Regions from separate parts of the Rhizobium sp. YTUHZ044 genome, predicted to be linked through region 3. Evidence: predicted binding sites of a transcription regulator. Region 3 holds the regulator's gene; each other region holds the start of a gene.
The links. Region 3 encodes PhoB, which activates phosphate uptake and scavenging genes when phosphate is short. Its sites were predicted from a motif close to TGTCATNNANCTGTCAT; they were not measured.
Positions count from the first base shown of each region.

Region 1: a site for PhoB is predicted at 2,847-2,863, ahead of phnC (phosphonate ABC transporter ATP-binding protein). Genes of this name have one in related genera too.
Region 2: a site for PhoB is predicted at 1,812-1,828, ahead of NL154_RS10825 (UDP-2,3-diacylglucosamine diphosphatase). Genes of this name have one in related genera too.

Region 1 is NZ_CP101426.1:4,490,806-4,495,274, forward strand. It holds gene phnE (phosphonate ABC transporter, permease protein PhnE) at 1-878, opposite strand, end outside; gene phnD (phosphonate ABC transporter substrate-binding protein) at 943-1,848, opposite strand; gene phnC (phosphonate ABC transporter ATP-binding protein) at 1,935-2,780, opposite strand; gene NL154_RS21895 (DapH/DapD/GlmU-related protein) at 2,899-3,516, opposite strand; gene phnL (phosphonate C-P lyase system protein PhnL) at 3,513-4,220, opposite strand; gene phnK (phosphonate C-P lyase system protein PhnK) at 4,245-4,469, opposite strand, start outside.
Region 2 is NZ_CP101426.1:2,169,305-2,173,773, reverse strand. It holds gene NL154_RS10840 (protein-L-isoaspartate O-methyltransferase family protein) at 1-77, opposite strand, end outside; gene NL154_RS10835 (histidine phosphatase family protein) at 349-1,098, opposite strand; gene NL154_RS10830 (hypothetical protein) at 1,283-1,615, opposite strand; gene NL154_RS10825 (UDP-2,3-diacylglucosamine diphosphatase) at 1,889-2,701, shown strand; gene NL154_RS10820 (MFS transporter) at 2,866-4,083, shown strand; gene dgcA (N-acetyl-D-Glu racemase DgcA) at 4,035-4,469, opposite strand, start outside.
Region 3 is NZ_CP101426.1:153,523-157,991, forward strand. It holds gene pstB (phosphate ABC transporter ATP-binding protein PstB) at 1-597, shown strand, start outside; gene phoU (phosphate signaling complex protein PhoU) at 641-1,354, shown strand; gene phoB (phosphate regulon transcriptional regulator PhoB) at 1,534-2,217, shown strand; gene NL154_RS00755 (GcrA family cell cycle regulator) at 2,511-3,044, opposite strand; gene NL154_RS00760 (aspartate aminotransferase family protein) at 3,468-4,469, shown strand, end outside.

The DNA.
Region 1 (4,469 bases), 330 kb from region 3:
ACGAAGAGCAGCAGAACGAGCGCCATCGTCTTGGCGCCGAAGCCGCGCGAGATCGAAAGCTTCAGCTCCTCGCCGATGCCGCCGCCGCCGACGGCCCCGATGATGGTCGAGGCGCGCACGTTGATCTCCAGGCGTAAGAGCGCATAGGAGGTGAAATTCGGCAGCACCTGTGGCAGGGCGGCGAAGCGCACGCGCTCCCACCAGTTGGCGCCGACGGCCTTCATCCCCTCATGCGGCTTCATGTCGATGTTTTCGGCGACTTCGTAGAAGAGTTTGCCGAGCGCGCCGATCGTGTGCAGGGTGATGGCTATGATGGCGGCGACCGGCCCGATCGACAGGATCGCCGAAAACAGGCCGGCAATGACAATCTCGGGGAAAGCGCGCAGGAACTCCATCAGCCGCTTGGTGACGATGCGCAGCGGCCATGAATTCGTGAGATTGCGCGCGGCAAAGAAGCTCAAGGGAACCGCAAAGATGAAGGCGATGATGGTCGAGATGAGCGCTACGTTGATCGTGACGATCATCAGCTCGAAATATTCCGGAATGTAGAAGGCACCCCAGACGTAGACGCGGCCCTTGTCGAAGTTGAATTCCTCGCCGCCTCTGTCGTTGACGCTGGCTATGTCGAACAGCGCGCGCCGGACATCGTTCCAATCCTTGGGAATGAGCCAGCTCAGGAAGTCGAAAAGATGCGGCAGACGCTCGAAGAAATGGCCGGCATTGCTCTCATCGGCGAACCGGACGGAGCTGACGAATGCCGCAACGAGGATGACCAAGCCAAGCACGGTATAAAAGCGGCGCTTCGCGACCATCCGATCCCAGGCGGTGGCGATCTCCTGCGTGCTCTGCACGTGCGGCTGTGTTTCGGCAATGGTCATGGACGCTCCGCGCGGTAACAAACAAAGGGCGGCCGTTGCCGGCCGCCCCGCATTGGAAAGGCGATCAGCCGCCGATGGCCGCCTTGCGAACCTCGACGACAGCATTGTAGAAGTCGTGCTTGACCGGGGCATAGCCCTTGTAGTCGCCGCCTTCGACAGCCGAGAAGCACTTGTGATCCTTTTCCGGCAGGGCCGTGAAGAAGGCTGCGAGCTTCGTCTGCCACTCTTGGCCGAGGGCGTTGCGCACGACGAGCGGGCCGTTCGGGATCAGCGGCGAACGCCAGACTTCAACGAGCTTGTTCGGGTCCACGGCGCCCTTGTCGACTTCCTTGCGGAAGGTGCCGGAGGTGTAGCCGTCCTTGAAATCGCCGATGCCCGACGAGTCATCGACTGCGACGTCGACCTTGCCGTCATAGGCGGCAAGCAGGTTGTTTTCATGCCCGCCGTTGAACTGGGTCGAGGCAAAGAACTTGTCATTCGGCATGCCGGTGTCCTTCGGGATCTGCGTCAGCGGAACGAGGTAACCGGAGGTGGAGTCCGGATCGGCGTAGCCGAGCTTCTTGCCTTTGGCGTCCTTGATGGTCTTGATACCGGAGGACTTCAGTGCAAGGCCGATCGAGTAATAACCCGTCGAACCATCTTTCTGCTGCGTCGTCAGGATCGGCGTAACGGCCTTCGAATCCTTGAGGTAGACGGAGGCGTAGCCGGAAGCGCCGAGTTCGGCGAAGTCGAGCGTGCCGCCGAGCAGACCCTGGATAACGCCGTCATAATCGGCGGCCGGGAAGAGCGAGACCTTCTCGAAGCCGAACTCCTGCTTCAGATGGTCCGCAAGGCAGGCATAATTGCGCAGGCGATCGGTTTCGTTTTCGCCGCCAAGGATGCCGATGCGGAATTCCTTGAGGTCTGCGGCATTGGCGGCGCCGGCGAGCGCGAACAGCGCCGTTGCCGCAAAGAGTGCTTTCTTCAACATGCGTTCTCTCCTATCGACCGGTGTTCCGGCCTTCCCGTTACGAAGAATGTGCCCTTGACGCGGGCGTTCGATCGCGGCCGTCCCGCTCAGAGACCGGCCAATGCCAGCGGTTGGGCGCCGGCGGATGGATTGTCTGCCCGCTCGGCAGCGATATTGATGGATGTCGACGTCATGGTTTCGTCGATGCCGGCGCCATCCTTGTCCGTTCCGTAGATTGCCTTCACGGCTTCGGCCGTCAGCTCCGAGGGCTTGCCGTCAAAGACGACGCGGCCGCCGGCCATGCCGACGATGCGCTCACAATAGTTGCGGGCAGTGTCGAGCGTATGCAGATTTGTGATGACGGTGATGCCCTCGCGCTCGTTGATGTCGCGCAGCGCATCCATGACGATCTTGGCGTTCAGCGGGTCGAGCGAGGCGATAGGCTCGTCGGCGAGTACCATCCTCGGGTTCTGCATCAGCGCCCGGGCGATCGCCACGCGCTGCTGCTGGCCGCCGGAAAGCGTGCCGGCCGGCTGCAGCGCCGTCTGCTCGATGCCGAGGCGCTCCAGTGCGGCGATCGCATGAACGCGTTCTTCCCGGGTGAAGATGTTGAGAAGGCTCAGAAGCGTCGAGCGGTGATTGAGGCGGCCGAGCATGACATTTGTGAGAACATCGAGGCGCGGCACCAGGTTGAACTGCTGAAAGATCATCGCACAGTCGCGCTGCCAGTTGCGCAATGCCTGACCGCGAAGCCCGGAGACCTCGACGCCGGCGAAATGAATGGAGCCGGAGCTCGGTTCCTGCAGCCGATTGATCATGCGCAGCAGCGTCGACTTGCCGGCGCCGGAGCGGCCGATGATGCCAACCATCTGGCCCTGGGCAACGGTGAGCGTCACGGCATCGACGGCGAGCTTGTTTCCGAAACGGCGGGTGACATCCTTCAGCTCGAACATCATGCTCTTCCCTTGCACTCCAGGCCTTGGTCAGCATCGCATTAGTCCCGCTTCATGAACCTCCAATGTCATATTTGTGTAAGAGGTGTCACAAATCTCCGTGTCTCGGCGGTGGCGTCTAGCATTCGTAGCGGGCCAGAAAATCTTCCGCGCTAAGGTTGCGGAAATCCTGCAAGGCCAGGCGCAACCGGTCGTGTTGCCAATCCCACCAGGAAAGCCTGTCCATGCGTTCGCCGATCTCTTTCGGGAAACGTTCGCGGATCAGCTTCGCCGGCACACCGCCGACGATCGTGTATGATGCAACGTCCTTCGATACGACCGCGCCGGCCCCGATGACGGCGCCATTGCCGACGTTGACGCCGGGCAGGATGGTCGCGCCATGGCCGATCCAGACGTCGTGGCCGATCGTCACCCGGTTCGAGCGCCGCCAGGCGAAGAAATCCGTCTCCATATCGGCGTCCGGCCAGTAATTGGCGGCGCGATAGGTGAAATGATGCAGAGTCGCGCGCCAGGTCGGGTGGTTGGTGGCGTTGATGCGCACGGCGGCGGCGATATTGACGAACTTGCCGATCGTTGCGCACCAGACGGCGCCGTCCTGCATGATGTAGGAATAGTCGCCGAAGGTCGCCTCGCTGATGCGGCAGCGTTCGGAGACCTCCGTATAGCGCCCGAAGGTGGAATCGCTGACCTCGGCCGTTTCGTGGATGGCGGGCTCGATACCAAGCTTGCGGCTCATGCGGCAATCTTCCTCGGCGAGAACTGCTGGACGTCGAGGATGCGGTCGGCGACGGCCTCGCGCACTTCCTCGTCATGGAAGATGCCGAGAAGGGCGACGCCCGCCTTCTTCTTCTCTGCGATCATGCCGACGACGACGGCGCGGTTTTTCGCATCCAGCGAGGCTGTGGGTTCATCGAGTAGCAGGATCGTATGCTCGGTGATGAAGCCGCGGGCGATGTTGACGCGCTGCTGCTCGCCGCCGGAAAAGGTGGCGGGCGGAAGTTGCCAAAGCGCCTCCGGCAGGTTGAGCCTGGCAAGCAGGGCGCCTGCCTTTTCGCGTGCAACGACGATTTCTTCGCCGCGCGCCACGAGCGGCTCGGCCACCACGTCGATTGCCGCCACGCGCGGTACGGTGCGCAGGAATTGGCTGACATAGCCGAGCGTATCGCGGCGAACATTGAGCACGGTGCGCGGATCGGCGGCGGCGAGGTCGACGATCCGCCCGTCGTGGCGGACGAGGATCTGGCCGGTGTCGACGGCATAATTGCCGTAGATCATCTTGAGCAGCGAGCTCTTGCCGATGCCTGAGGGGCCGCCGAGAACGACGCATTCGCCTGACGACACGGAGAAGGCGACGTCGGAGACGACGGGCAGCCTGATGCCGTCGCGCAGGTGCATGGTGAAGCTCTTCGAGACTTCGGAAACGACGAGGGGCGTTGGCATGATATGGTTTTCCTGGTTTCTAGCTCAGACCTGCAGGATCGAGGAGACGAGCAGCTGCGTGTAAGGCTCTCTTGGATCGTCGAGCACGCGGTCGGTGAGGCCCTGTTCGATGACGTAGCCGTCCTTCATCACCATCATGCGGTGCGAGAGCAGGCGGGCGACGGCGAGATCGTGGGTGACGATGATGGCCGAGAGGCCAAGATCGTTGACGAGGCCTCGCACCAGATCGAGCAGGCGCGCCTGCACCGA
Region 2 (4,469 bases), 2.0 Mb from region 3:
CCAAGGAAGGCTTCGCGGGGTACAAGGTCGAAAATGCGTTCATACCGTTCATCCGGCGAGCCTGTGGCCGCGGCCATCATCCTTGCGTTTAGCCGACGGACTTCTTGCAGTACGAGACTTGATCTCCTCGTCATTTCGACATCTCTCCTTCATCGTCTCCGAACCGTCATGCGGATGGCAGTGTTGAAATAGAGCTTTCAGAATGTCTCACGAGCTATTTCGGGAAAATGAACCATCTGCAACTCTGTGCCGCAAGTGAATATGGCACCAATCTCTGCTTGAATTCACATTTGCCTGGGACTGGCCGAACCTCGTGCACATGGATGAGTGCGCGAACTCAGGAACGGTTTACCCACCGCGCTTCGGCGTCATCCTCACGTCAGCGCCATAGGCATCGCGCAGTTTGTCTTCCTGTCCCGGCTGCCGGTCGGCGGCCTGGTGGAGCAGGATCGTGTCGTAGCCCTGCAAACGCGTTCCCTCGATCAGCGTGACGTCGGAATTCCCAGGATTGTCGGATCGCTCGAACCAGTCGACGGAGTGGTGCAGGAAATTCATTTCGACCGCGCGGTTGGTGACGCCATGGCCGACGATCGCGACGTTGTGGTCGCCGGTCTCGGCTTCGCGCATGACGGTCTGGAGGAAGAGACGCACCCGCTGCGCCACGTCCGCCCGGCTTTCGCCGTCCGGCGGCCGTGCATAGAACTTGCCGCTGTTGTTGCGGAGCCTCGCCCATTTTTCGAATTCCTCGGGGAATTTCTGTTTCTGCTCGGCATGATCGTAGATTTCGGTGAAGAGGCCGAAATCCTGCTCGCGCAGAAGATAATCTTCCCTGACATCGCCGACGAAGTTTTCCGGCAGCACTTCGAGCAGCGCATCCTTGCTCTGGCGCGTGCGCAGGAACGGCGAATACCAGATATGCAGCTTCTGGAATCCCTCGCTCGGCAGCCCTCTCAGGTACGAGGCGATGACAGCGCCTGCCTCCGCCGCCTGGCGATAGCCCCACTCGGTCAACGGCACGTTATGATCGCCGAACTGACGGTAGGCCTGTTCGTTGATGTTGCCGAGGGATTCGCCGTGGCGAACGAGAAAGAGACGCATCGGCCATCCCCGCTTCATCGGATATGGAATCGTCGTCATCGTGAACGCGCTCGATTGGCAGGGCAATATCGTCGGTCGGAAAAGGGGGCGAGCGTCTGGTCGCCGCTTGCCCCAATCCGCCTGGCCCGTCGATCTTGTTCACTCGGTTCCAAAATCAAGGAGCGAGGGAGGGTCTTCCGCGCTATCAGCGGCCCTGGAAGATCTTGATGAGCTTTGGCGTAAACCGGTGAGCCTTGATGTCGAGCAGATCCTGATACGTGGCCCGACCGGAGATCGCGGCCGCCAGATATCGCTGGCAGGCGACCCTCGGAGCGTCCTTGTCAGAGACGTTTGTCACGATCCCGGCGGTGCGACGCGCATTTGCATCGAAATCCTTTGCGCACACTTTGACGAACTCATTTCTCGCTCTGGTGCTGCCTTGCAGCAACGTGACGGTCGCATCATAATCCTGCTGCGTCGGTGCACAGCCTGCAAGTATTGCAATAGAAATCATTATCGTCGCGGTGCGGACATGCATCATCAACCCCCATGGATACGCCAAATCGGCACCTGCTGTTAATTTGATTCTCGGCATGCGGGAAAGATCTAGAACCTCGCGGCACGAAATTATGGTGATCGGATTTCCGATTTCGGTTTTGCGACCTTCGTGACCGACGGGATCGGCGTTTACCATCCAGACGGTATGGGTCGGTCTGCAGGGCTTTTCCCCAGCTTGTCATCTTCCTGAAACACGAGTCTGGTTTTGGAGGGCTAGATGAAAGATGGGGCACGAGCACTGTTCGTGACAAACATGATGGAACCCAGACATTTCCGCACGCTCTTCATTTCCGATATTCATCTCGGCTCGAAGGCCGCGAAGGCTGATTTCCTGCTCGATTTCCTGCGCTACCACGAGGCAGACACCATCGTGCTCGTCGGCGACATCGTCGACGGCTGGCGTCTGAAACGCAGCTGGTACTGGCCGCAGGTCTGCAACGACGTCGTCCAGAAGCTGTTGCGCAAGGCGCGCAAGGGCACGCGCGTCGTTTATATCCCAGGCAATCACGACGAATTTCTGCGCGACTTCCCGGGCATGCATTTCGGCGGCATCGAGGTCGTCGAGCGTATGATGCATGACGGCGCGGACGGCAAGAGATACCTGATCCTGCACGGCGACGAGTTCGATGTCGTCGTCCGCAACGCCCGCCTGCTCGCCTATCTCGGCGACTGGGCCTATGATACGGCGATCCGCATCAACATCCTGCTCGCGGCCGTACGCCGCCGCCTCGGCATGCCTTATTGGTCGTTCTCCGCCTGGGCGAAGCTGCAGGTCAAGCACGCGGTCAATTTCATCGGCGAGTTCGAGCGCGTCGTCGCCGAAGAGGCCCGCAAGAGCGGCGCCGACGGCGTGATCTGCGGCCACATCCACCACGCCATGATCCAGGATATGGACGGCATTCGCTACATCAACACGGGTGACTGGGTGGAAAGCTGCACGGCGGTTGCCGAACATGCCGACGGCACCTTCGAACTGATCACCTGGCGGGCGCTTGCCACCGCCGTACCGGCGCTTACCGCCATCGAGAGTACCGAAGAGGCGGAACTCGCCCCGCAGGCGGCGTGATTTTACGGCCGTCGCTGTCGCGGCGGCTCGCCGGCAATTTAGCCGTTACCGCGAGGTAACAGGCCATATTTATTTTCTAAAACGTTTCCGGACGGCTATTTCTCGCAATAGTCGCCCCCCGGGTCGTGTGTTAGGAAAACATCCAGTTTCCTTCAGGTCCACAGATGATTCCCGCTCAACATTCCCCGGGTGAGGGAGCGCCGCCGCGCTTCCGGCTGCTCAGTGCGCTGTCTTATTGCGCGCCGCTGCTCGTCAATGGCGTCGTGCTGCCATTCTTCCCGGTATGGCTGGAAACCCATAGTTTCAGCGACCATGAAATCGGCATTATCCTCGCCATACCGATGGTGGTTCGAGTCTTGGTGGCGCCTGTCGTCGCCATGATCGCCGACCGCATGAAGGAGCGCGCCACCGTGCTGCTCTGGTCGGGGAGCCTGTCGCTGCTGACGGCGATCGCGCTTTACTGGTCGACCAGCTTCTGGCCGGTGACAATCGTCTTCGCGCTGCAGGGCGCCAGCTTTGCGCCCTATGTGCCCGTGGTCGAATCGATCGTCATTTCAGGCGTGCGGCGTTGGGGGCTCGATTATGGGTCGATGCGCGTGTGGGGCTCCATCGCCTTCATCGTCTCGACGCTGGTCGGCGGTCAGCTGATCAGCCGGTGGGGCGGCGGCATGGTGCTCATCGTCATGGTGTTCGGCTTCATGATGACGGTAGTGATGGCGATCTTCTGTCCGCGTATCGGGCCGACCCGGCGGCGCGGTCTGCCGATCGACCTTCCTGCCGCCACCGGCAGCGGCCTGCGCGAACCGCATTTGCTGCTGCTTCTGATCGGCGTCGCCATCCAGCAGTCGAGCCATGCCGTGCTCAATGCTTTCTCCTCGATCTATTGGCATCAGCTCGGCTTTTCCGGCACGCAAGTCGGCCTGCTCTGGAGCGCCGGCGTTGCCTCGGAGGTGACGGTGTTCTTTCTGTCGAAGCGGCTCAATCGGCGCTTCACTGCCTGGACCCTAATCCGCTTCGGCTGCGCCGTCAGCGTCTGCCGCTGGATCCTGTTTCCCATGAATGCCGGCTTTGCCGGCTTCCTTCTGCTGCAATGCTTCCACGGCTTCACCTATGCCTTCGTGCATACCGGCGTGCAGCGGCGGATCGTGGCGACAGTGCAGGAGACGCAGGAGGCCTCGGCGCAGGGCGCCTATTTCTTTTATGTCGGCATGGCGATGGGGTTAATGACCATCGCTTCGGGTTATCTCTACGCTTGGCTCGGTCTCGTCAGTTATTACGTCATGGCGCTCGTCGCTCTTACGGGCCTCGGGATCGTCATCTCAGCCTATTATCTTCAGCCCCAGAGGGCGCTTTCCGGCGGAAAGACCAGGGAAGCGGCGTAGCGCAGGCCGGGCTCGCGGTCGTGGGCAAGCAGCAGCGGGCCGTCGAGATCGACAAAATCGGCATTCTGCGCGAGCAGCACGGCCGGCGCCATGGCGAGCGAGGTGCCGACCATGCAGCCGATCATGATCGAAATGCCGAGTCTCTCGGCTTCGGTCTTCATTGCCAAGGCCTCGGTGAGGCCGCCTGTCTTGTCGAGCTTGATATTGATCGCATCATAGCGGTCGGCAAGGCTTGCGAGATCGCCGGTGTGGTGCACACTCTCGTCGGCGCAGACCAGCAGCGGGCGGCGGATTTCGGCAAGCAGCGCATCGCGGCCCGCTGGCAGCGGTTGCTCGACGAGGGCAACACCCGCCTCTGCGGCGATCTGCAGATGACGTTCCAGCAC
Region 3 (4,469 bases):
GACACGATCGAAGGCTGCCGCGTCACCGGCAAGATCACGCTCGACAGCGACGACATCTATGATCCGGATATCGACGTGGTCGAACTTCGCGCCCGCGTCGGCATGGTTTTCCAGAAGCCGAACCCGTTCCCGAAGTCGATCTACGAAAACGTTTCCTACGGCCCGCGCATCCACGGTCTCGCCAAGTCGAAGGCCGATCTCGACCAGATCGTCGAGAGCAGCCTGCAGCGCGCCGGCCTGTGGAACGAGGTCAAGGACCGCGTGCACGAATCCGGCACCGGCCTCTCCGGCGGTCAGCAGCAGCGCCTGTGCATTGCCCGCGCCGTCGCCGTCAGCCCGGAGGTCATCCTGATGGACGAACCCTGCTCGGCCCTTGATCCGATTGCCACCGCCAAGGTCGAGGAGCTGATCCACGAGTTGCGCGAGAACTACACGATCGTCATCGTCACCCACTCCATGCAGCAGGCCGCGCGTGTTTCGCAGCGCACCGCCATGTTCCACCTCGGCAACCTCGTCGAGGAGAACGACACCGACAAGATGTTCACCAACCCCGACGATCCACGCACCCAGGATTACATCATGGGTCGCTTCGGCTGATCCCGGCGACACGAAGCTTTCCGTTATTCGAGGACAAAGCCCCATGGCATCGACACATATTTATTCCGCCTATGATGATGATCTGAAGTTCCTCTCCAGGCGGATTTCCGAAATGGGCGGCCTGGCCGAACAGATGGTCGCGGAATCCGTCCGGGCGCTGGTCAACGGCGATACGGCGCTGGCGCAAAAGGTCATTTCCGACGATGTGATCCTCGATCACACCGAACGCGAGATTGGCGACAAGGCGATCGTCACCATCGCCCGCCGTCAGCCGATGGCCTCGGACCTGCGCGAGATCATGGGTTCGATCCGCATCGCCGCCGATCTCGAACGCGTCGGCGACCTCGGCAAGAACACCGCCAAGCGCGTCATCGCCGTGCAGAGCACAGGCGTGCCGCGCAAGCTCGCCCGCGGCCTCGAGCACCTCTCCGAGCTGGCGCTCGTCCAGCTCAAGGAAGTGCTCGACGTCTATACGACACGCGCCGCCGACAAGGCGACCGCCATCCGCGAACGCGACAACGAGATCGACGCGATGTACACCTCGCTGTTCCGCGAGCTCTTGACCTACATGATGGAAGATCCGCGCAACATCACGAGCTGCACGCATCTGCTCTTTTGCGCCAAGAACATCGAGCGCATCGGCGACCATGCCACCAACATCGCCGAGACGATTTACTACATGGCGACGGGCGCCCAGCCGGAAGGCGATCGTCCGAAGGATGACAGTGCCAACACCGTCGGCGCCGCGACGGAATAATTGTTCCGAACGAGAATAATTGTTCCGAACGAGCCGCCCGGGCCAGCCGCCCGGACCAGTCACTTGCGTGCGCGCCCGTTCGGGGCGCGCAAAGAGGTCGCAGCCAATTTCTGAATTTGCGCAGGACGCCTGCTTAAATCGTCCCGGTTTAAGGCTTGTGCGCGAGGAGACGGACACGCATGATCCCGAGAGTCGCAGTTGTTGAAGACGAGGAAGCGCTGAGCGTGCTTCTTCGCTATAATCTTGAGGCGGAAGGCTTTGAGGTCGATACCATCCTGCGCGGCGACGAGGCCGAGATCAGGCTTCAGGAGCGCACGCCCGACCTTCTCATCCTCGACTGGATGCTGCCCGGCGTCTCCGGCATCGAACTCTGCCGGCGCCTGCGCATGCGGCCGGAAACCGAGCGGCTGCCGATCATCATGCTGACGGCGCGCGGCGAGGAGAGCGAGCGTGTGCGCGGACTGTCCACCGGCGCCGACGATTACGTCGTCAAGCCCTTCTCGACCCCCGAGCTCGTCGCCCGCGTCAAGGCGATGCTGCGTCGGGCCCGTCCCGAGGTGCTGTCCTCGGTGCTGAAATGCGGCGATATCGAGCTCGACCGCGAAACCCATCGTGTCCACCGCAAGAGCCGCGAAGTCCGCCTCGGCCCGACCGAATTCCGGCTGCTGGAATTCCTGATGTCGTCGCCGGGCCGGGTCTTTTCCCGTTCGCAGCTGCTGGACGGCGTCTGGGGCCACGACATCTATGTCGACGAACGCACCGTCGACGTCCATGTCGGCCGCCTGCGCAAGGCGCTGAATTTCTCCAACATGCAGGACGTCATCCGCACCGTCCGCGGCGCCGGTTATTCGATGGAGGCCTGAAGGCTGAGGGAGTGTGGGGTTGGCGTTCCCGCCAAACGCACGGCAGTACGGCTTGTGAGGCCCGCCTTGTCGTCCATCGTCGCCGCTGCGGAGCCAGCGTCGTTGCGCCGGCGAGGCTTATGCGTCTCGGCACCACCTTTCCATCGCGCCTGCAAAGCCGACTTGTCCCGGCGCCACCTCTCCTCCGTCAAGCCCTGGCATGACGGAGTGTGGGGGTTGCTAAACGCAAAGGTCACTTCCCACTCGAATAAGAAACGGCGGCCCGTTTTTTATGTCTGGCTATACCGGTCCGCTCAGCTGACCCGCGCCGCCGCCCGGCGGCGTTCGTTGATCGGCTGATAGGCAAGCTTCTGATGATAGCTGCAATAGGGCGAATTGTCCGGGGATTCGCAGCCGCAGAAATGGAAATCTTCCTTGAGCGGATCGCCGACCGGCCACTTGCAGGTGCGTTCGGTGAGCTCCGTCAGGCCGAGGCGGCGGGAAATCGGCACCACCACGTTGCCCTTCGGCACATATTCCATTTCCTCGACTGTATCGATCTCGATCTCTTCCTTCAGCAGGGTTGCGCCCTGCTGGCGGGTCACGGTGCGGGTGGCGATCCGGGAGGCGTAGTTCGGCGCGCGCGGCGCGGATGTCTGGCGCTTCGGCGTGCGCGCCGCGGTGGCCGTGCCGCCGGCCTTGGCGCGGCCGGGAAGGCTGAGCCTGTGCACCTTGCCGATAACGGCGTTTCGGCTGACCCCGCCAAGCTGCGCAGCAATCTGGCTGGCGCTCAGTCCTTCGGCCCAAAGCTTCTTGAGTTTCTCGACCCGCTCGTCTGTCCAGTTCATGCCCTGTCTCCACCTTTTGCGTTGGTGATGGCAGAATCCCTCACCGTTGTCCCGGAAGCCTCCGAAACAAGAAACGCTTGATCAATTTTGGTGACTAGTTCCGCCGCATGCAGTCTAGTAATTGAACTTTAACCTAGTGTGAGGCTGACTCCGTGACAAGAGTCGCGGGAATCCGGATGAATCGAATTTCAAGTTTTTCCCCAACTTGCTGCCTCTGCGTGTCATTTCTGCAATAATGCCTGTTGAAGGCCGAAAGTGCCCCTGTACAAGCTTGCGGCATACGCTAAGGCCGCAGTTTTGTTGACATTGCAGCGCGAAAAGGAAATAGTACCGCTCGCCGCCGAAAGGCGGCATTTTTGATTTTTCGGACCTGGTTTTGTTAGCCGGAATCCGCGCATGACAACATTGAACGGGAGACCCGCGATGGCTGAAGCCGCGCCGCTTTACGACACCTATTCTCGTGCCCCGCTGCGGTTCGAGCGAGGCGAGGGCGTATGGCTGATCGCCGAGAGCGGCGAGCGTTATCTCGATTTCGGCGCCGGGGTCGCCGTCACCTCCGTCGGCCACGGCAACCCGCATGTGGTCGCGGCGCTGAAGGAGCAGGCCGACAAGGTCTGGCACCTCTCCAATATCTATGAAATTCCCGGCCAGGAGCGCCTGGCCAAACGCCTGACCGACGCCACCTTCGCCGACAAGGTGTTCTTCACCAATTCGGGCGCCGAGGCGCTCGAATGCGCCATCAAGACGGCGCGCCGCTATCAGTTTTCCAAGGGCCATCCCGAGAGGTTCCATATCATCACCTTCGAAGGCGCTTTCCACGGCCGCACGCTGGCGACGATCGCCGCCGGCGGCCAGGAGAAATATCTCGAAGGTTTCGGCCCCAAGGCGCCGGGTTTCGATCAGGTGCCGTTCGGCGACATCGATGCCGTGCGTGCCGCCATTACCGATGCGACGGCCGCAATCCTGATCGAGCCGGTGCAGGGCGAGGGCGGCGTGCGTGCCGCCACCAGCGAATTCATGAAGGCGCTGCGCCGGATCTGCGACGAAAATGGCCTGCTGCTGATCCTCGACGAGGTGCAGACGGGCGTCGGCCGTACCGGCAAGCTGTTTGCCCATGAATGGTCCGGCATCACGCCTGATATCATGGCCGTCGCCAAGGGCATCGGCGGCGGTTTCCCGCTCGGCGCCTGCCTTGCAACCGCCGAGGCCGCTTCCGGCATGAAGGCCGGCACGCATGGTTCGACCTATGGCGGCAATCCGCTGGCCATGGCGGTCGGCAGCGCCGTGCTCGACGTCATCCTCGCCGATGGCTTCCTTGAGCATGTGCGCGACGTCGCGCTCGTCTTCCGCCAGGGACTGGCCTCGCTCAAGGATCGTTATCCCGATGTGATCGAGGATATCCGAGGCGAAGGGCTTCTTCTCGGC